2 regions of the Serpentinimonas sp. SMBJO2 genome follow, and region 1 is predicted to be linked to the other one. Evidence: predicted binding sites of a transcription regulator. Region 1 holds the regulator's gene; the other holds the start of a gene.
The links. Region 1 encodes HrcA, which represses chaperone genes, less so after heat shock. Its sites were predicted from a motif close to TTAGCACTCNNNNNNNNNGAGTGCTAA; they were not measured.

Region 1 (8,550 bases):
ATTTGGGCCTGACCAATCTGCTGCGGCTCACCCAAGCGGGGTTTTGCGAGCGGCTGGCCAAAGCGGTGCTGTCGAGCTTGCGCAAGCTCTACGAGGAAGCGTCGAGCGAAGCCGAAATCTGGAGCAAAACCGCAGCCTCGCAGCTCGATGGCCAACTGCGCGAGCGGCGGCGCAATTTTGCTCGCCGCCTCGAGGCCGTGCACCGCATCCAAGAGGCTGCGGGCAGCTTGGATGAGCGCATCAACGAGCTGCTGGCCCGCCAGGCCGAGATCGAAGCCGAGCAGGCGCGCTGGCTGCAGTTGTGCACCGAGGTGATTCGGCCCGATGCCGAGGAGCTTTCGCTGGTGCCAGACCCTGCCGCCTCGGTCGCCCCCTTGGCGCGGGTTGAACCTGCGCTGTCCTCGGCGACGAGCTGAAGCAGGCCCGGTGGCGCAAGCGCTGTTTTTTGACGCGCTGGTGGCGTGGCAGCGGCGCTTGGGCCGCCACCACCTGCCGTGGCAGGGCACGCGCGATCCGTACCGGGTCTGGCTGTCGGAGATCATGCTGCAGCAAACCCAAGTCGCTACCGTGCGCCCGTATTACGAGCGCTTTGTGCAGCGCTTCCCCGATCTGTGGGCGCTGGCGCAGGCCGAGTCTGACGAGGTGCTGGCGCATTGGAGCGGGCTGGGCTACTACAGCCGGGCGCGGCACTTGCATGCCTGTGCACGACTGGTGGTGCAACAAGGTGGGCGCTGGCCGGGCAGCGCGGCCGAGCTGCAGCGATTGCCTGGCATCGGGGCCAGCACGGCGGCGGCGATAGCGGCCTTTTGCTTTGGCGAGCGGGTTTCGATTCTGGACGGCAACGCGAAGCGCCTGCTGGCGCGGCTGCTGGCCTTTGGGGGCGATCTGGCGCACGCGCCCACCCAGCGCACGCTGTGGCAACAGGCCCAAGGGCTGTTGCCCGAAAATCCCAGCGCCACTGACATGGCCGCCTACACCCAGGGCCTGATGGACTTGGGGGCCCAAATCTGCACCCGCAGCAAGCCGCGCTGCCCCGAATGTCCGGTGGCTGCGCTGTGTCAAGGGCTGGCGCAGCAGCGCGTGGCCGAGCTGCCGCACAAGTCGCGCCGCAGCCCGCGTCGGCTCGAAGACTGGTGGCTGCTGCTGCTTCGCCGCGCCGATGGGGCCATTTGGTTGCAGCAGCGCCCGCCGCGGGGCATTTGGGCCGGCTTGTACGCGCCGCCGGTGCTGGCCACGCAGCAGGCCGCGCTGCAAGCGCCACCCGGTGTGCGCGCGGGGCAAGCGCCCACCCTGCATCCGGTCATCTCGCACAGCCTGACGCACCGCGAACTGCGCCTGCACCCGGTGCAGTGGCAGTGGGCTGTGGATGCGCCAGAGCCCGCATGGGGGCCGGGGCGCTGGCTGCAGTCGCTGGGGCAGCCGCCGGTGGCGCTGCCAGCCCCGATCCGCACGTGGTTGCTCGAACACCTGCCGCCTGCTGCCGGTGCAGGCACGGGCTTTCAAGTTTAAGGGTGGTGCTGCAAGGCGTCGAGTTCGCGGTGCCGCACCTGCACGCTGGCCAGTTCGGCAAAGCCCTGCGCCAAGCGTTCCACCAGATAGACCGAGCGGTGCTGCCCGCCGGTGCAGCCGATGGCCACCGTCACGTAGCTGCGGTGGTCGGCCTCCAGGCGCGGCAGCCAGCGCCTCAGAAAAGCCTCGATCTGCTCTTGCATCGCCGTCACTTCGGCTTCGGCCTGCAAAAACTGCGCCACCGCAGGGTCGCGCCCAGTTAGCAGGCGCAGTTCGGGTTCGTAGTGCGGATTGGGCAGCATGCGCACGTCGAACACAAAATCGGCATCCATCGGCACGCCGCGCTTGAAGGCGAAGGACTCGAACACCAACGTCAAGCGGGCCGGGGGCAGTTGCAGCAGCGCCTTGACCGTGCTGCGCAGGTGCGCGGCCTTGAGTTGGCTGGTGTCGAGCACTTGGGCCTGCTCGCGCAGGTCGCTGAGCAGCTCGCGCTCGAGCTCGATGGCATCGGCCAAGGCGCGACGCTGGTCGCTGCTGTCTTTGAGCGAGAGCGGGTGCAGGCGCCGGGTTTCGGAGAAGCGGCGCACCAGCGTTTCGGTGCTGGTGTCGAGAAACAGCACGGTGAGCGGCAGGCCACGGGCGCGCAGCTGGCGCAGCCGCAAGGGCAGGGTGGGCAGCGCGCGGGCGCTGCGCACGTCGATGGCCACCGCCACGCGCTCGGTGGCTTCGGCCTGCTGCAAGGCGACCAGCGGCTCCAGCAGATCGGGTGGCAGGTTGTCCACGCAGTAAAAACCGGCGTCTTCGAGCGCGTGCAGGGCCACCGATTTGCCCGAGCCCGACATGCCGGTGATCAGGACGAGTTGCATAACAGCTCCTGAGCGTGCGCCAAGGTGGTGTCGGTGAGCTGCTGGCCGCCGAGCATGCGCGCCACTTCGGCCACCCGCTGCGCACCGTCCAGGGGCTCGATCTGGCTGCTGCTGCCTTGCGCGTCTTGCCCTTTGCTCACGCGCAGGTGCTGGTGCGCGCAGGCCGCCACTTGCGCCAGATGGGTCACGGCCAGCACCTGCCGATCGCTCCCCAAGCGGCGCATGAGCTGGCCCACGGTGTGCGCCACCGCGCCGCCGATGCCGCTGTCCACTTCGTCAAAGATCAGCGTCGGGGCGCTGCCGACCTCGCTGGTGCAGACCGAGATCGCCAGCGCGATGCGCGACAGCTCGCCCCCAGAGGCTACCTTGCCCACTGGGCGCGGGGTGCTGCCGGGGTGCGCAGCCACCAAAAACTCGACTTGGTCGAGGCCGTGCGCTTGCGGCTCGGGCAGGGCCTGCAGCCGCACCTCGAAGCGCCCACCGGCCATCCCCAGGCCCTGCATGGCTTGCGTGATGGCGTGCCCAAGCCGCGCCCCGGCCTCGAGGCGCAGGCGGCGCAGGCGCTCGGCCTCGGAGCCAAAACGCGCCTGGGCCTGGTGTTCGGCCTGCTCCAGCGCGGCCAGATCGGCGCTGCGCTCGAGCTCGGCCAGCGCCTGGCGGCCGGCCTGCAGCCGCTCGGCCAGCGCCTGTGGCTCGCAGCGCAGGCGCCGCGCCAGCGCCAGCCACAGGCCTAGGCGTTGGTCCAGCGCCTGCAGCGCCGCTGGGTCGAGTTCGGTGCGCTGGGCGTGCTGTTGCAGGTCGTGGCAGGCGTCATCGACCTGCGCCAGCGCGCTGCTCAGCAGCTCGGCCAGGCCCTGGTAGCGCGGCTCCACGTGTTGCTGCGCTTGCAGAGCTTGCGCGGCGCGGTAGAGCAGGGTGCGGGCGCTGGCTTCGTCTTCGCTCAAGCAGTGCAGCGCCGTTTGCGCCGCCTCCAGCAGCGCTTGCGCGTGCGCCAGCCGCCCGTGCTGCAAGTTGAGCTCTTCCCATTCGCCGGGCAGCGGGGCTAGGCGCTCGAGCTCGGTGAGTTGCCACTGCAGGCGTTCGCGCTCTTGTTGCAGCTGGCTTTGTTGCGTGTGCGCCTGCTCGAGGCTGCGCTGCGCGGCGCGCCAGTCGCTCCAGAGCTGGCGCAAGGCGCGTGCGTCGATGCGGGCGTAGTCGTCGAGCAGCTGGCGCACGGCCTCGGGCCGCGTCAGGCGCTGCCAAGCGTGCTGGCCGTGGATGTCGAGCAGCAGCTCGCCCAGCTCGCGCAACTGGGTCGCGCTGGCGGTGCTGCCGTTGATCCAGGCGCGGCTGCGGCCTTGGGTGTCGAGCTGGCGCTTGAGCCGCAAGGGCTCGCCCGGCTCGCCCTCGAAGCCCTGCTCGGCCAGCCACTCGCAGGCCGCCGCCGTGGGCTCGAATTCGGCCACCACCTCGGTGCGTGCCGCGCCCTCGCGCACCACCGCGGCGTCGGCGCGCGCGCCCAGCGCCAACTGCAGGGCGTCGATGAGGATCGACTTGCCGGCCCCGGTCTCGCCGGTGAGCACGGTAAAGCCTCGCTGCAAATCCAGTTCCAGTTCGCGCACGATCACAAAATCGCGCAGCGCCATGCGTTGCCAGCTCAACCCACGCCCCCTTCGTTCCAGTGCAGCTTGCGCCGCAGGGTGTCAAAATAGCTCCAGCCCAGCGGGTGCAACAGGCACAGTTGGTGCGCCGCGCGCCGCACCACGATGCGGTCGCCATGCAGCAGGCTGGTGAAGCTCTGCATATCAAAGTGTGCGCTGGCGTCGCGCCCCGAGACCACCTCGACCGCGATTTCGCCGCTGGCTGGCAGCACGATCGGGCGGTTGGTGAGCGTGTGCGGCGCGATCGGGGCCATGATCCAGCCGTCGATGGCCGGGTGCAACAGCGGCCCACCGGCCGACAAGGCGTAAGCGGTGCAACCCGTGGGGGTGGCGATCACTAGGCCGTCGGCGCGCTGCTTGGCCACGAAATGGCCATCGACCTCGACCCGCAGCTCCACCATGCTGGGGGCGCTGCCGCGGTTGACCACCACGTCGTTCATGGCGATGGTCTCGAACACGCACGAGCCGTCGCGCCAGACGCTGGCGTGCATCAGCGCGCGCCGGTCTTGCTCGTACTGGCCGTGCAGAATGGCTTGCAAAACCGGGGCGTAGCCCTGCCACGGGATGTCGGTGATAAAGCCCAGTCGGCCTTGGTTGATCCCCACCAGAGGGACTTGCTGGCGCGCCAGCTGGCGCCCGATGCCCAGCATGGTGCCATCGCCCCCGAGCACCAGCGCCAAATCGCAGTGCCGGCCGATCTCGCTCACGTCGAGCACCGGGTAGGTTTCCAGCCCGGTGTTGAGGGCGGTTTCGCGCTCCAGGCTCACGGCGCAGCCCTGTTTGAGCAAAAAATGCGCCAAGGTGTCGATGATGCCGCGCGAACCCAGTGCGTTGTATTTGCCGATCACCGCCACGTGGTGGAAGCGCAGCTCTGCCGCAGGCGGCAGGGCAGCCAGCGGCGGTGCAGCAGGGGTTGAGGCGTGCTGATTCATGTGCAAATTAAAGCACAAGCCCATTAAAATCTTCCTCATGCTCGATGACCGCTCCAAGCACCTGCTCAAAACCCTGGTCGAGCGCTACATCGCCGACGGTCAACCGGTGGGCTCGCGCACCCTGTCGCGTGCGGCCGGGCTGGAGCTCTCGCCCGCGACCATCCGCAACGTCATGAGCGACCTCGAGGATCTCGGCCTGATCGCCAGCCCGCACACCTCGGCGGGCCGGGTGCCCACCGCGCGCGGCTACCGGCTGTTTGTCGATACCATGCTCACCGCCCGGCGCGACGAGCTCCCCGCCGTGGAGTCCATGCCGGCCGCTGCCCTGCATGGCGAGCAACCGCGCCAAGTGCTCAACCAGGCGGCGCAGCTGCTCTCCAGCCTGTCGCATTTCGTGGGCGTGGTGCGGGTGCCCAAGCGCGCCAGCGTCTTCAGGCACATCGAGTTTTTGAGCCTGTCGCAGCGGCGCGTGCTGGTGATTCTGGTCTCGCCCGATGGCGAGGTGCAAAACCACGTCATCCACACCCAGCCCGAGTTTGAACAAAGCCAACTGCAAGAAGCGGCCAATTTTCTCAACGCCCACTACGCCGGCCTGACGCTGAGCGAGGTGCGCGACCGCCTGCGCACCGAAGTCGAGCGCCTGCGTGGTGAGATCGCCGCCCTGATGCTGCAAGCGGTTGAGCTGGGTACCGAAAGCGAGGCGCAGCAAGACGCGGTGCTGGTGGCCGGCGAGCGCAACCTGCTGTCGGTGAGCGATTTTTCGCACGACTTGGGGCAGTTGCGGCGGCTATTCGATATCTTTGAGCAAAAAACCCAGCTCATGCGGCTGCTCGACGTCTCGCACCAGGCCGACGGGGTGCGGATCTTCATCGGCGGCGACAGCCAAGGCGTGCCGTTCGAGGATTTGTCGGTGGTCAGCGCGCCCTACACCGTCGATGGCGCCGTGGTCGGCACCCTGGGCGTGATCGGCCCGCAGCGCATGCCCTACGAGCGCATGATCCAGATCGTGGACATCACCGCCAAGCTGCTGGGCAACGCCCTGAGCCAGCCGCGCCAGGAGTTTCGCAGCCCGCCGTGAGCAGCTGGCGCCCAGCATGGGCCTGCGCGTGCCTGTGCCGGTGGGCGCATGGGCGCCTGTGCCGGCGCTTCCTTGGGCGCTTGTCTGGGCGCTTGGGGATGCAGTAAACTCCAGATCTCTGGGCCTCTAGCTCATGCTTGGTTAGAGCAGCGGACTTAAGCTGCGCCGCCCTGCGGTTCGCAAGAATACGGGCGGCGCGAATGTGGGTTGCCGGTGGGTAAGTTCACTCTGCCTGCCGGTAGAACTGCTCAAATTCGGGGAAACCTCTGCCTTGCTGGCGTGGCAATCCCGAGCGAAACTCCCCCTTGGGGGAGGACGTGTAGAGACTGTACGGGCAGGTCGTAACGACAAGAGACAGTCCAGACCACAAACCCGAAAGGGGTGGCGAAAGCCATAGCTGGTACGCATAATCCGTTGGTGCCGTGTTCGACTCACGGGAGGCCCACCATCTGCCCAAACTTCCAGACCGACGAGGGGGAGGCCGAAGGTCGGTGAAGCCGCGCCCGGCAGAGCTGCTGCAAGCGCCGCAACGCTCAACGCAGCACATCGCCCACGCAGACGTACTTGAGCTCCAGGTATTCGTCGATGCCGTGGTGCGAGCCCTCGCGCCCGAGGCCCGACTGTTTCATGCCGCCAAAGGGCACGTGCTCGGTGGCCAAGATGCCGACGTTGACGCCGACCATGCCGTACTCCAGCGCCTCGCTCATGCGCCAGATGCGGCCCACGTCGCGGCTGTAGAAGTAGCTCGCCAGCCCGAATTCGGTGGCGTTGGCGGCGGCGATGACCTCTTGCTCGGTGTCGAAGCGGAACACCGGGGCCAGCGGGCCGAAGGTCTCTTCGCGTGCGCACAGCATGGCGGCGTGGCAGTCGGCGAGCACGGTGGGGGCAAAGAACTGGCCGCTGCCCAGCGCGCTCAGGCGCTGCCCACCCACCAGCACCCGCGCCCCCTGGGCCTGCGCGTCGTCGAGGTGGCGTTGCACCTTGTCGAGCGCGGCGGGCTCGATCAGCGGCCCGATGGCCACGCCTTCGGCAAAGCCGCTGCCCACTTGCAGCGTGCCGACACGGGCCGCGAATTTCTGCAAAAAAGCCTCGTAGATGCCGGCTTGCACATAAAAGCGGTTGGCGCAGACGCAGGTCTGGCCGGCGTTGCGGTATTTGCTGGCCAGCGCGCCTTCGACCGCGCTGTCGAGGTCGGCGTCGTCAAAGACGATGAAGGGGGCGTTGCCGCCGAGTTCGAGCGCGAGCTTTTTCACCGTCGGCGCGCACTGCGCCATCAGGATGCGCCCGACTTCGGTGGAGCCGGTAAAGCTCAGGTGGCGCACGGTGTCGCTGGCGCACAGCACCTGGCCGATGGCGATCGAGCGCGCGCTGTCGGCACTCAGCACGTTGAGCACGCCCGGTGGCAGGCCGGCGCGCTGGGCCAGTTCGGCGGCGGCGAGCGCGGTCAGGGGCGTGAGTTCGGCCGGTTTGACGATCACCGGGCAGCCCGCCGCCAGCGCCGGCGCCACTTTGCGCGTGATCATGGCCAGCGGAAAGTTCCAGGGCGTGATGGCGGCGCAGACGCCGATGGGCTGCTTGAGCACCAGCAGGCGCCGGTTGGGGTCGAACTGGGGCAGGGTTTCGCCATTGACGCGCTTGGCTTCTTCGGCAAACCATTCGACGAAGCTGGCCCCATAAGCGACTTCGCCCCGGGTTTCGGCCAAGGGTTTGCCTTGTTCTGCGGTCATGAGTCGCGCCAGATCGTCCTGATGCTCCAGCAGCAGTTCGAACCAGCGCCGCAAAATCTGGCTGCGCTGCTTGGCGGTCTGGTTGCGCCAGGCCGGCCAGGCGGTGTGGGCGGCGTCGATCGCCTGCTGGGCCTCGGCCGGCCCGAGGTTGGCGACATCGGCCAGCTTGGCCCCGGTGGCCGGGTCGTGCACGTCAAAGCGCTGGCTGCCGGGCACCCAGCGGCCGTCGATCAGGGCGTCGGTTTTGAGCAGGCTGGGGTCGTGCAGCAGGCTCAGGGGGCAGGAGGTGGGGGTGGGCATGGGGTGACGGGCTCGCTCGTTTGGGGGGGTTCAGGTGCCAGGCAGCGGCTGCCAGTGCGTGTGCTCGGGGCCGAGCGCGGGTGGGGGCAGTGCGGCGCAGGGGCGCTGGCCGTCGAGCAGGATCGGGTGCGCCAGCGCCGGCGGGGTGCCCAGCGCGCCATCCTCCGGCGCCGCTTGCGCGGGCAGGATCAGGCCGCGCGCCGCCACTTGCGGGTGCTCGAGCACCTGCGCCACGTCCAGAATGGGCGCACACGGGATGCCCAGCGCATCCAGATGCGTGCGCCAGTCGGCGGTGTCGCGCTGGCGCAGCACTGGGCCGATGAGCTCGATCAGCTCTTGGCGGTGTTGCACCCGCGCCGGGTTGGTGCCAAAGCGCTGGTCGCGCGCCAGCAGCGGCTGGCCGATGGCCTCGCACAGGCGGTTGAACTGGGCGTCGTTGCCCACGGCCAGCACGAGGTGGCCGTCGCGGGTGGCAAAAACCTGATAGGGCACGATGTT
Region 2 (8,550 bases), 830 kb from region 1:
CAGCCGCACCAGCTGCTGCTCGGTGGCCGCTGGCAAGCCCCGCCTGCGCGCTGGACTGCGCCGGCGGCACAGCCGCAAGACCTGGGCCTGGGCATGCGATCGCGTTTCACCAGATAAAATGCGGTGCCTTGCATCTTGCCTAGGCTCAAGCCCCATGAACCGCATCCCGCACAGCGCCCCCCTGCCCATCCCGCCGCCCAAGCCCAGCGTGCAAGTGATCGAACGCATCCTGCAACTGCTCGACGTGCTGGCCGCGCACGAAGAGCCGGTGCCGCTCAGGCTGATCAGCGAGCGCACCGGCCTGCACCCTTCGACGGCGCACCGCATCCTCAACGACCTGGCTCTGGGGCGCCTGGTCGAGCGGCCCGAACCCGGCGCCTACCGGCTGGGCATGCGCCTGCTCGAGCTCGGCAACCTGGTCAAGGGGCGCCTGAGCGTGCGCGACGCGGCGCTGCTGCCCATGCGCGAGCTGCACAAGCAAATCCAGCAACCGGTCAACCTGAGCGTGCGCCAGGGCGACGAGATCATTTACGTGGAACGCGCCTACAGCGAACGCTCGGGCATGCAGGTGGTGCGCGCCATCGGGGGCCGGGCGCCGCTGCACCTGACTTCGGTCGGCAAGCTGTTCCTGGCCGCCGACGATCCGCAGCGCCTGCGCGCCTACGCCAGCCGCACCGGGCTGATGGGCCAGACGCGCAACAGCATCACCCAGCTGCCCTTGCTGGAGCGCGAACTGGCGCTGTGCCGCCGCCACGGCGTGGCGCGCGACAACGAGGAGCTGGAGCTGGGGGTGCGCTGCATGGCCGCCGGCATTTACGACGACCAGGGCCGGCTGGTGGCGGGCCTGTCGATCTCGGCCCCGGCCGATCGGCTCGAAGAAAGCTGGCTGCCCAAGCTGCGCGCCAGCGCGGCGCAGATCAGCGCCGCGCTGGGCTGGCAAACCGAACCCAGCCCGCCCTGATGCGCGGGCTGGGTGCCATGGCCTGCTTGGGTGCCGCAGCGGGCCAGGCCGCGATCAAGCCGCCGCGGGTCAGGCCGCGATCAAGCCGCAGCGTGTGGCGGTCAGCTCGGCTGCAGCAGCCCTGAGCGCTCGTGCTCGCTGGCCGACAGCGCATCGGCCGGCCGCGGGCCGCTCGAAAACAGGCTGCGCAGCACCCAGCGGCGCAGCCGCTCGGCGTCGGTGGCGCGCGCCTGGCTGCCGCTGGCACCCAGCAGCACCAAGATGAGCGACCGCCCCGACACATCGGCTTGCATCACCAGCGTGCGCCCGGCCTCGCGGATGAAGCCGGTTTTCTGCAGGTTGATTTCCCAGTCGCCGTTGCGCACCAGCATGTTGCTGTTGCGGTAGGTGATCGTGCGCGGCCCGAGCGCCAGCTGGTACTGCGGCGAGACCGACAGCTCGCGCACCAAGGGGCGATGCGAGCTGGCCGCCGTGAGCATGGCCAGGTCGCGGGCGCTGGAGCGGTTGCCGCCCGACAAACCGGTGGGGTCGGCGAAGTGGGTGTCGTGCATACCCAACTCGGTCGCCTTGCGGTTCATTTGCCGCACAAAAGCCGGCACGCCGCCGGGGAAATGGCGCGCCAGCGCGTGGGCGGCGCGGTTTTCGCTCGACATCAAGGCCAGATGCAGGGCTTGGCCGCGCGTCAGCTGCGCCCCCACGGGCAGGCGCGAACCGCTGCCACGCAGCCGATCGATGTCGGCCTGGGTGATGGTGAGCATTTCGTCCAGATCCTGCCGGGCATCGACCACGATGATCGCCGTCATGAGCTTGGTGATGGAGGCGATCGGCAACACCACGGTGTCGTTTTTGCCGAGCAAGATTTCGCCCGTGTGCGCATCCACCAGCAGCGCCACGCCCGAATCGAGCTCGAGCGGGTCGTCGGCCACGCGCAGGCCCAGGCGCTCGGCCTGCATCGGGCTGGCGCGCTCGCCGGCCGCAGCAGACGCAGCCGGGGCGGCCTCGCGCGGCGGCTGGGCCGGCGCCGCCGCGACCACCACCGACACCCGCTGCGACTGTGCCGCCGCATGGCGCGCACGCTCGATCTGCGCGTCGGTGGCGATCTGCACCTTGGCGGCAAAGCGTTGCCCTGCAGATTCGGGCACTGCCAAGGCGGCGGCACCGGGGCGGCTGGCCTGCGGCGCCACGGCGCGCTCGCGCTCGGCTCGGGCGCTGCTGGCCGGCACGGGCGCGGCCCGGGCCCCCTCGATGCGCACCTCGGGCGCTGCCACGCGCTGCTTGGCAGGAAAAGGCGTTTGGGCGTACACGGGCAGCAGCAAACCCGTGCACCCAAGCAGCAGGGCCGCCGACCAGCCGGGGCGCAGCACAATTTGGTATCGGTTCATGTCTTACTACCCTCTAGAAACAGGCGCTGGGCCCGCCAGTATAGAGAGAAAAATCAAAAACCAATCCAGATTCAGGCGCTTGTGAGGGGTTTTTAAGCCCTCATCACAACATTTTTGTGGCCACCTAAGGGTTTACCCTGATCTGATCGAGGCCGGCGCAGCGCAGCCCGGGCGGCCTGCGCTTCAGACCGGCCAGCCCTGCGCCTGCACGCGCTCGGCCTTGCTGTGCAGCTTGGTGAGGGCACTCAGGTAGGCTTTGGCCGACGCGACCACGATGTCGGGGTCGGCGCCGACGCCGTTGACCACCCGGCCGGCGTGCTGCAGCCGCACCGTGACCTCGCCTTGGCTTTCGGTCGAGCCGCTGGTGATGGCGTTGACCGAATACAGCTGCAGCTCGGCGCCGCTGTGCACGTGGCTCTCGATCGCCTTGAGCGACGCATCCACCGGGCCGTTGCCCTCGGCCTGGCCGCAGTACTCTTTGCCGCCGATGGTGAACACCACCCGCGCCTGCGGGCGCTCGCCGGTCTCGCTGTGCTGGGCCAACGCCACCAGCGCGTAGTGTTCCTGGTCGGGGGTCACGCTTTCGTCGCTGACCAGCGCCAGGATGTCTTCGTCAAAGATTTCCGACTTGCGGTCGGCGAGTTCCTTGAACTTGGCAAAGGCGGCGTTGAGCTCGACTTCGCTGTGCAGCGCGATCCCGAGCTCGTCGAGGCGCTGCTTGAAGGCGTTGCGGCCGCTGAGCTTGCCGAGCACGATCTTGTTGGCGCTCCAGCCCACGTCTTCGGCGCGCATGATCTCGTAGGTGGCGCGCGCCTTGAGCACGCCATCCTGGTGGATGCCGCTGGCGTGGGCAAAGGCGTTGGCCCCGACCACGGCCTTGTTGGGCTGCACCACAAAGCCGGTGGTCTGGCTGACCATGCGGCTGGCGGGCACGATCTGCGTGGTGTCGATGCCGACTTCGAGGCCAAAGTAATCGCGCCGCGTTTTCACGGCCATGACGATTTCTTCGAGCGCGCAGTTGCCGGCGCGCTCACCCAGGCCGTTGATGGTGCACTCGACCTGGCGCGCGCCGCCGATCTTGACGCCGGCGAGCGAATTGGCCACCGCCATGCCCAGATCGTTGTGGCAGTGCACGCTCCAGACCGCGAGATCGGAGTTGGGCACGCGCTCGCGCAGCATTTTGATGAAGTTGCCGTAGAGCTCGGGCACGCCGTAGCCCACGGTGTCGGGGATGTTGATGGTGCGCGCGCCGGCGCCGATCACCGCCTCGATCACGCGGCACAAAAAGTCGGGGTCGCTGCGGTAGCCGTCTTCGGGGCTGAACTCGACGTCGGGGCAGAGCTGGCGCGCCAGCCGCACCGCCTGCTGCGCCTGCTCGAACACCTGCTCGGGCGTCATGCGCAGCTTTTTCTCCATGTGCAGCGCGCTGGTGGCGATGAAGGTGTGGATGCGGGCGCTGCGCGCGCCGGCCAGCGCCTGGGCCGAGCGGCTGATGTCGTGCTCGTTGGCGCGCGCCAGCGAACACACGGTGCTGTCCCTGATGGCGTCGGCGATGGCCTTGACGGCTTCGAAGTCGCCGTTGGAGGCGGCAGCAAAGCCGGCCTCGATCACATCCACCTTCAGGCGCTCGAGCTGGCGCGCGATGCGCAGCTTTTCGTCCTTGGTCATGGAGGCCCCGGGCGACTGCTCGCCATCGCGCAAGGTGGTGTCGAAAATGATCAGTTTGTCGCTCATGTGAGTGCTCCAAGCGGTGTGTCCGCAACCTCATGTTGCCCGCAGCCCCAAAAACACCAACGGCCCGCTGCGGGTGCAAACGGGCCGTTGTGCAAAAAAGGCGTGCGCTAACTCGCCGACCCGTGGTGAGTCCGGGGTAGTAGCGAAAGCGCGCGCAGGTCTTGCATGACAACAATATAACATGCCCAGCCGGGCGGGCGATTGCCCCTGCCTATCACCGTGGCGGCCTTGGGGCTATGGCGCGCATGTGCTGCGCCGCCGGCAGGGGGTGTGGGGCCTCGAGGCCGGCATGAACGGGTGGCTTCAGGCCGCTTCGATCAGCGGTGCAGGTCTTTTTCGTCCGGGTCGTGGGTGCTGGTGCTCACCACGCTGGTGGGCTCGCCGCGCAGCTTGCGCCAACCATAGACCACGTAACCCGAGGCGGCATAGCCCGCAATCAGGCCAAACAGCACCAGCGGCGGGTGGATGTTGATCACCGCGATCCCCAGCGCCACCAGCACGATCACCACAAAGGGCACGCTGCGCTTGAGCTTGAGGTCTTTGAAGCTGTAAAAGGGGAGGTTGGAGACCATGGTCAGCCCGGCATAGAGCATGAGGGCGAACATCGGCCAGACCAGATCGGGGGCACTGAGCTCGAATTCGGTTGCCAGCCAGATGAAGCCCGCCACCAGCGCCGCCGCCGCCGGCGAGGGCAGGCCCTGGAAGTAGCGCCGATCGACCACGGCCGTGTTGACATTGAAGCGCGCCAGCCGCAGCGCCGCGCAGGCGCAATAGACAAAAGCGGCGATCCAGCCCCAGCGCCCGAGGTCGTACAGCGCCCACTCGTAAGCCACCAGCGCCGGCGCGGCGCCAAAGGAGACCATATCGGCCAGCGAATCCATCTGCTCGCCAAAGGCGCTTTGCGTGCGCGTCAGGCGCGCCACCCGGCCGTCGAGGCTGTCGAGCACCATGGCGGCGAAAATGCCCAGGGCAGCGAGGTCGAAGCGGTCGTTCATGGCCATGACCACGGCATAAAAGCCACCGAACAGCCCTGCCAGCGTGATCAGGTTGGGCAGCACGTAAATGCCCTTGATGCGCCGCGGCGGCGGCAGCGGCGCAGCGGCTCCACCGCACCCCGAATCGGGATCGGGTTTGGGGGCAGGTGGGGGGCTGGAGTCGGCTTGCATGGCGGCAAGTGTAAGCCAGCGCGGTCGGCATCTGGAGCGACTCGGGTCGAAGTGGGTCGAAGTGGCGTCCACTCCAGCTAGACTCGATGGCCTGAACCTCAGCCTCCCAAACCCACTTCGCTCCCAAAGCCCGCCCGCCGTGCCCCTGCCCACCCCACGCCGCTGCCCCAGCCCGCACCACGGCGCGCGCCCGCCGGGGGCGCGCATCACGCTGCTGGTGCTGCACTCCATCAGCCTGCCGCCGGGGCAGTACGGCGGCCCGCAGGTCGAGCAGCTGTTTGCCGGCACGCTGGACTGGGGCGCGCACCCCTACTTCGAGTCGATCCGGGGCCTGCAGGTGTCGGCGCACTACTACATCCGCCGCTGCGGCGAGCTGCTGCAGTTTGTGGACTGCGAGCGCCGCGCCTGGCACGCCGGGGCCTCGCAGTGGCTGGGCCGGCCCAACTGCAACGATTTTTCGATCGGCATCGAGCTCGAAGGCCTGGAGGGCGAGCCCTTCGAGCCGGCCCAGTACCCGACGCTGGCCGCGCTGTGCCTCGAGCTGGCGGGGCGCTACCCGATCGAGCACGTGGCCGGGCACCAGCACATCGCCCCCGGTCGCAAGGCCGACCCCGGGCCGGGCTTCGACTGGGCGCTGCTGCAGCGCCTGACCGGCTGGCCGCACGAGCGCCTGGTCGGGCTGTGGCCGCAGGCCGATGCGGAGTTTTTCGCCGCCCCCCCTTGAAAACCGGCGCTGCGGCCTTATCATCAGCACTCGTTGGTGGTTAGTGCTAACAGCAGACTCGGTCAGCGGCCTGCCCAGGGCAGCCGCAGCCGGCCCCCACGACTTTCGTAGCAACTGCACCGTTGTGTGTGCCTTTTTTGTGACAGGAGTACCCATGAAACTTCGCCCCCTCGCCGATCGCGTGATCGTCAAGCGCTTGGAACAGGAAACCAAAACCGCTTCGGGCATCGTGATTCCCGACAACGCCGCCGAAAAACCCGACCAGGGTGAAGTGCTGGCCGTCGGCCCGGGCAAGACCAACGACAAAGGCGAAACCAAAGCCCTGAGCGTGCAAGTCGGCGACCGCGTGTTGTTTGGCAAGTACAGCGGCCAGACCGTCAAGGTCGATGGCGACGAGCTGCTGGTCATGAAGGAAGACGACCTGTTCGCCGTCGTCGTGCGCTGAAGCGCGCCCCCGTTTCACCCCCACACATTTCAAGGATAGCAACAAATGGCAGCAAAAGACGTAGTTTTCGGCGGCGAAGCCCGCGCCCGCATGGTCGAGGGTGTGAACATCCTGGCCAACGCCGTGAAGGTGACCCTGGGCCCCAAAGGCCGCAACGTGGTGCTCGAGCGCAGCTTCGGTGCCCCCACCGTGACCAAGGACGGTGTGTCAGTGGCCAAGGAAATCGAGCTCAAGGACAAGCTGCAGAACATGGGCGCGCAGATGGTCAAGGAAGTCGCTTCCAAGACCAGCGACAACGCCGGTGACGGCACCACCACCGCCACCGTGCTGGCCCAAGCCATCGTGCGCGAAGGCATGAAGTACGTGGCCGCCGGCATGAACCCGATGGACCTCAAGCGCGGCATCGACAAGGCCGTCACGGCCCTGGTCGAAGAGCTGAAAAAGGCCTCCAAGCCCACCACCACCAGCAAGGAAATCGCGCAAGTGGGCGCCATCTCGGCCAACGCCGACGCCAGCATCGGCGACATCATCGCCAAGGCGATGGACAAAGTGGGCAAGGAAGGCGTGATCACGGTCGAAGACGGCAAGAGCCTGGACAACGAGCTCGACATCGTCGAAGGCATGCAGTTCGACCGCGGCTACCTCTCGCCCTACTTCATCAACAACCCGGAAAAGCAAGCGGCGCTGCTGGACAACCCGTTCGTGCTGCTGTTCGACAAGAAAATCAGCAACATCCGCGACCTGCTGCCCACGCTCGAAGCCGTGGCCAAGGCCGGCCGTCCGCTGCTGATCATTGCCGAAGACGTGGAAGGCGAAGCGCTGGCGACGCTGGTGGTCAACACCATCCGCGGCATCCTGAAAGTGGTGGCAGTCAAGGCCCCGGGCTTTGGCGACCGCCGCAAGGCCATGCTGGAAGATATCGCCATCCTGACCGGCGGCAAGGTGATCGCCGAGGAAGTCGGCCTGACGCTCGAGAAGGTCACGCTGGCCGACCTGGGCCAGGCCAAGCGGGTGGAAATCGCCAAGGAGAACACCACCATCATCGACGGTGCTGGCTCGGAAGACGACATCCAGGCGCGCGTCAAGCAAATCCGCATCCAGATCGAGGAAGCCACCAGCGACTACGACCGTGAGAAGCTGCAAGAGCGCGTGGCCAAGCTGGCCGGCGGCGTGGCGGTGATCAAGGTCGGCGCGGCCACCGAAGTCGAGATGAAAGAGAAAAAAGCCCGCGTCGAAGACGCGCTGCACGCCACCCGCGCGGCCGTCGAAGAAGGCATCGTGGCCGGCGGCGGCGTGGCGCTGCTGCGCGCACGCCAGGCCATCGGCGCGGTCAAGGGCGACAACGCCGACCAGGAAGCCGGCATCAAGCTGGTGCTGCGCGCGGTCGAAGAGCCGCTGCGCATCATCGTCGCCAACGCCGGCGGCGAGCCCAGCGTGGTCGTCAACTCGGTGCTGGCCGGCAAGGGCAACTACGGCTTCAACGCCGCCAACGACACCTATGGCGACATGATCGACATGGGCATTCTGGACCCGACCAAGGTCACGCGCACGGCGCTGCAAAACGCCGCGTCGGTGGCGGCGCTGATGCTGACCACCGAGGCCATGGTGGCCGAAGCCCCCAAAGACGACGCACCGGCCATGCCGGGCGGCGGCATGGGGGGCATGGGCGGTATGGGCGGCATGGACATGTGATGCCGCTGGCGTGATGCCACTGGCCGCCGGCACGAGCCTTCTGGGCTCAGGGCTGGCGGGCCTATGCAAAAGCCGGGGGGCTGCAGAGCCTCCCGGCTTTTTTGTGCGCCGCGCACAGCCCGAGCGGGCGCTGGCGTGGCACCTCGAACGCTTCAGGCGATGAACTGGAACAAGGACAAGCGCTGCACCTGCCCATAGGACTGCAGCGCCGCTTGCAGCCCGAGCTGGCGCGTCTGGAACTCGGAAATGGCGCGCACCATGTCCAGGTCGGTCAGTTGCGACAGCGCCTGCTGGCCGGCCAGGTCGCGGTCTTGCAGCAGGCTGGAGATGCTGTCGGCGCGCTGCAGCAGTTCGCCCAGGCGCCCGCGCACCAGCAGCAACCGGTCCTGCCCGGTTTGCAGGTCGGCGTTGGCGTAGCCCAGCGCCTGGGTGCGCGCAGCCACGCT

Region 2: the regulator HrcA is predicted to act here: its motif matches at 5,991-6,017, upstream of groES (co-chaperone GroES).

What each region holds. Positions count from the first base shown of each region.
Region 1 is NZ_CP150628.1:1,439,053-1,447,602, forward strand. It holds gene AAAZ40_RS06715 (dynamin family protein) at 1-416, shown strand, start outside; gene mutY (A/G-specific adenine glycosylase) at 427-1,509, shown strand; gene rapZ (RNase adapter RapZ) at 1,506-2,375, opposite strand; gene recN (DNA repair protein RecN) at 2,360-4,015, opposite strand; gene AAAZ40_RS06735 (NAD kinase) at 4,012-4,947, opposite strand; gene hrcA (heat-inducible transcriptional repressor HrcA) at 4,985-6,025, shown strand; gene AAAZ40_RS06745 (NAD-dependent succinate-semialdehyde dehydrogenase) at 6,559-8,052, opposite strand; gene AAAZ40_RS06750 (CaiB/BaiF CoA transferase family protein) at 8,083-8,550, opposite strand, start outside.
Region 2 is NZ_CP150628.1:2,273,292-2,281,841, forward strand. It holds gene AAAZ40_RS10525 (arginyltransferase) at 1-117, shown strand, start outside; gene AAAZ40_RS10530 (IclR family transcriptional regulator) at 155-961, shown strand; gene AAAZ40_RS10535 (D-alanyl-D-alanine carboxypeptidase family protein) at 1,063-2,343, opposite strand; gene AAAZ40_RS10540 (2-isopropylmalate synthase) at 2,527-4,077, opposite strand; gene pssA (CDP-diacylglycerol--serine O-phosphatidyltransferase) at 4,395-5,243, opposite strand; gene ampD (1,6-anhydro-N-acetylmuramyl-L-alanine amidase AmpD) at 5,383-5,967, shown strand; gene groES (co-chaperone GroES) at 6,122-6,412, shown strand; gene groL (chaperonin GroEL) at 6,458-8,104, shown strand; gene AAAZ40_RS10565 (flagellin N-terminal helical domain-containing protein) at 8,257-8,550, opposite strand, start outside.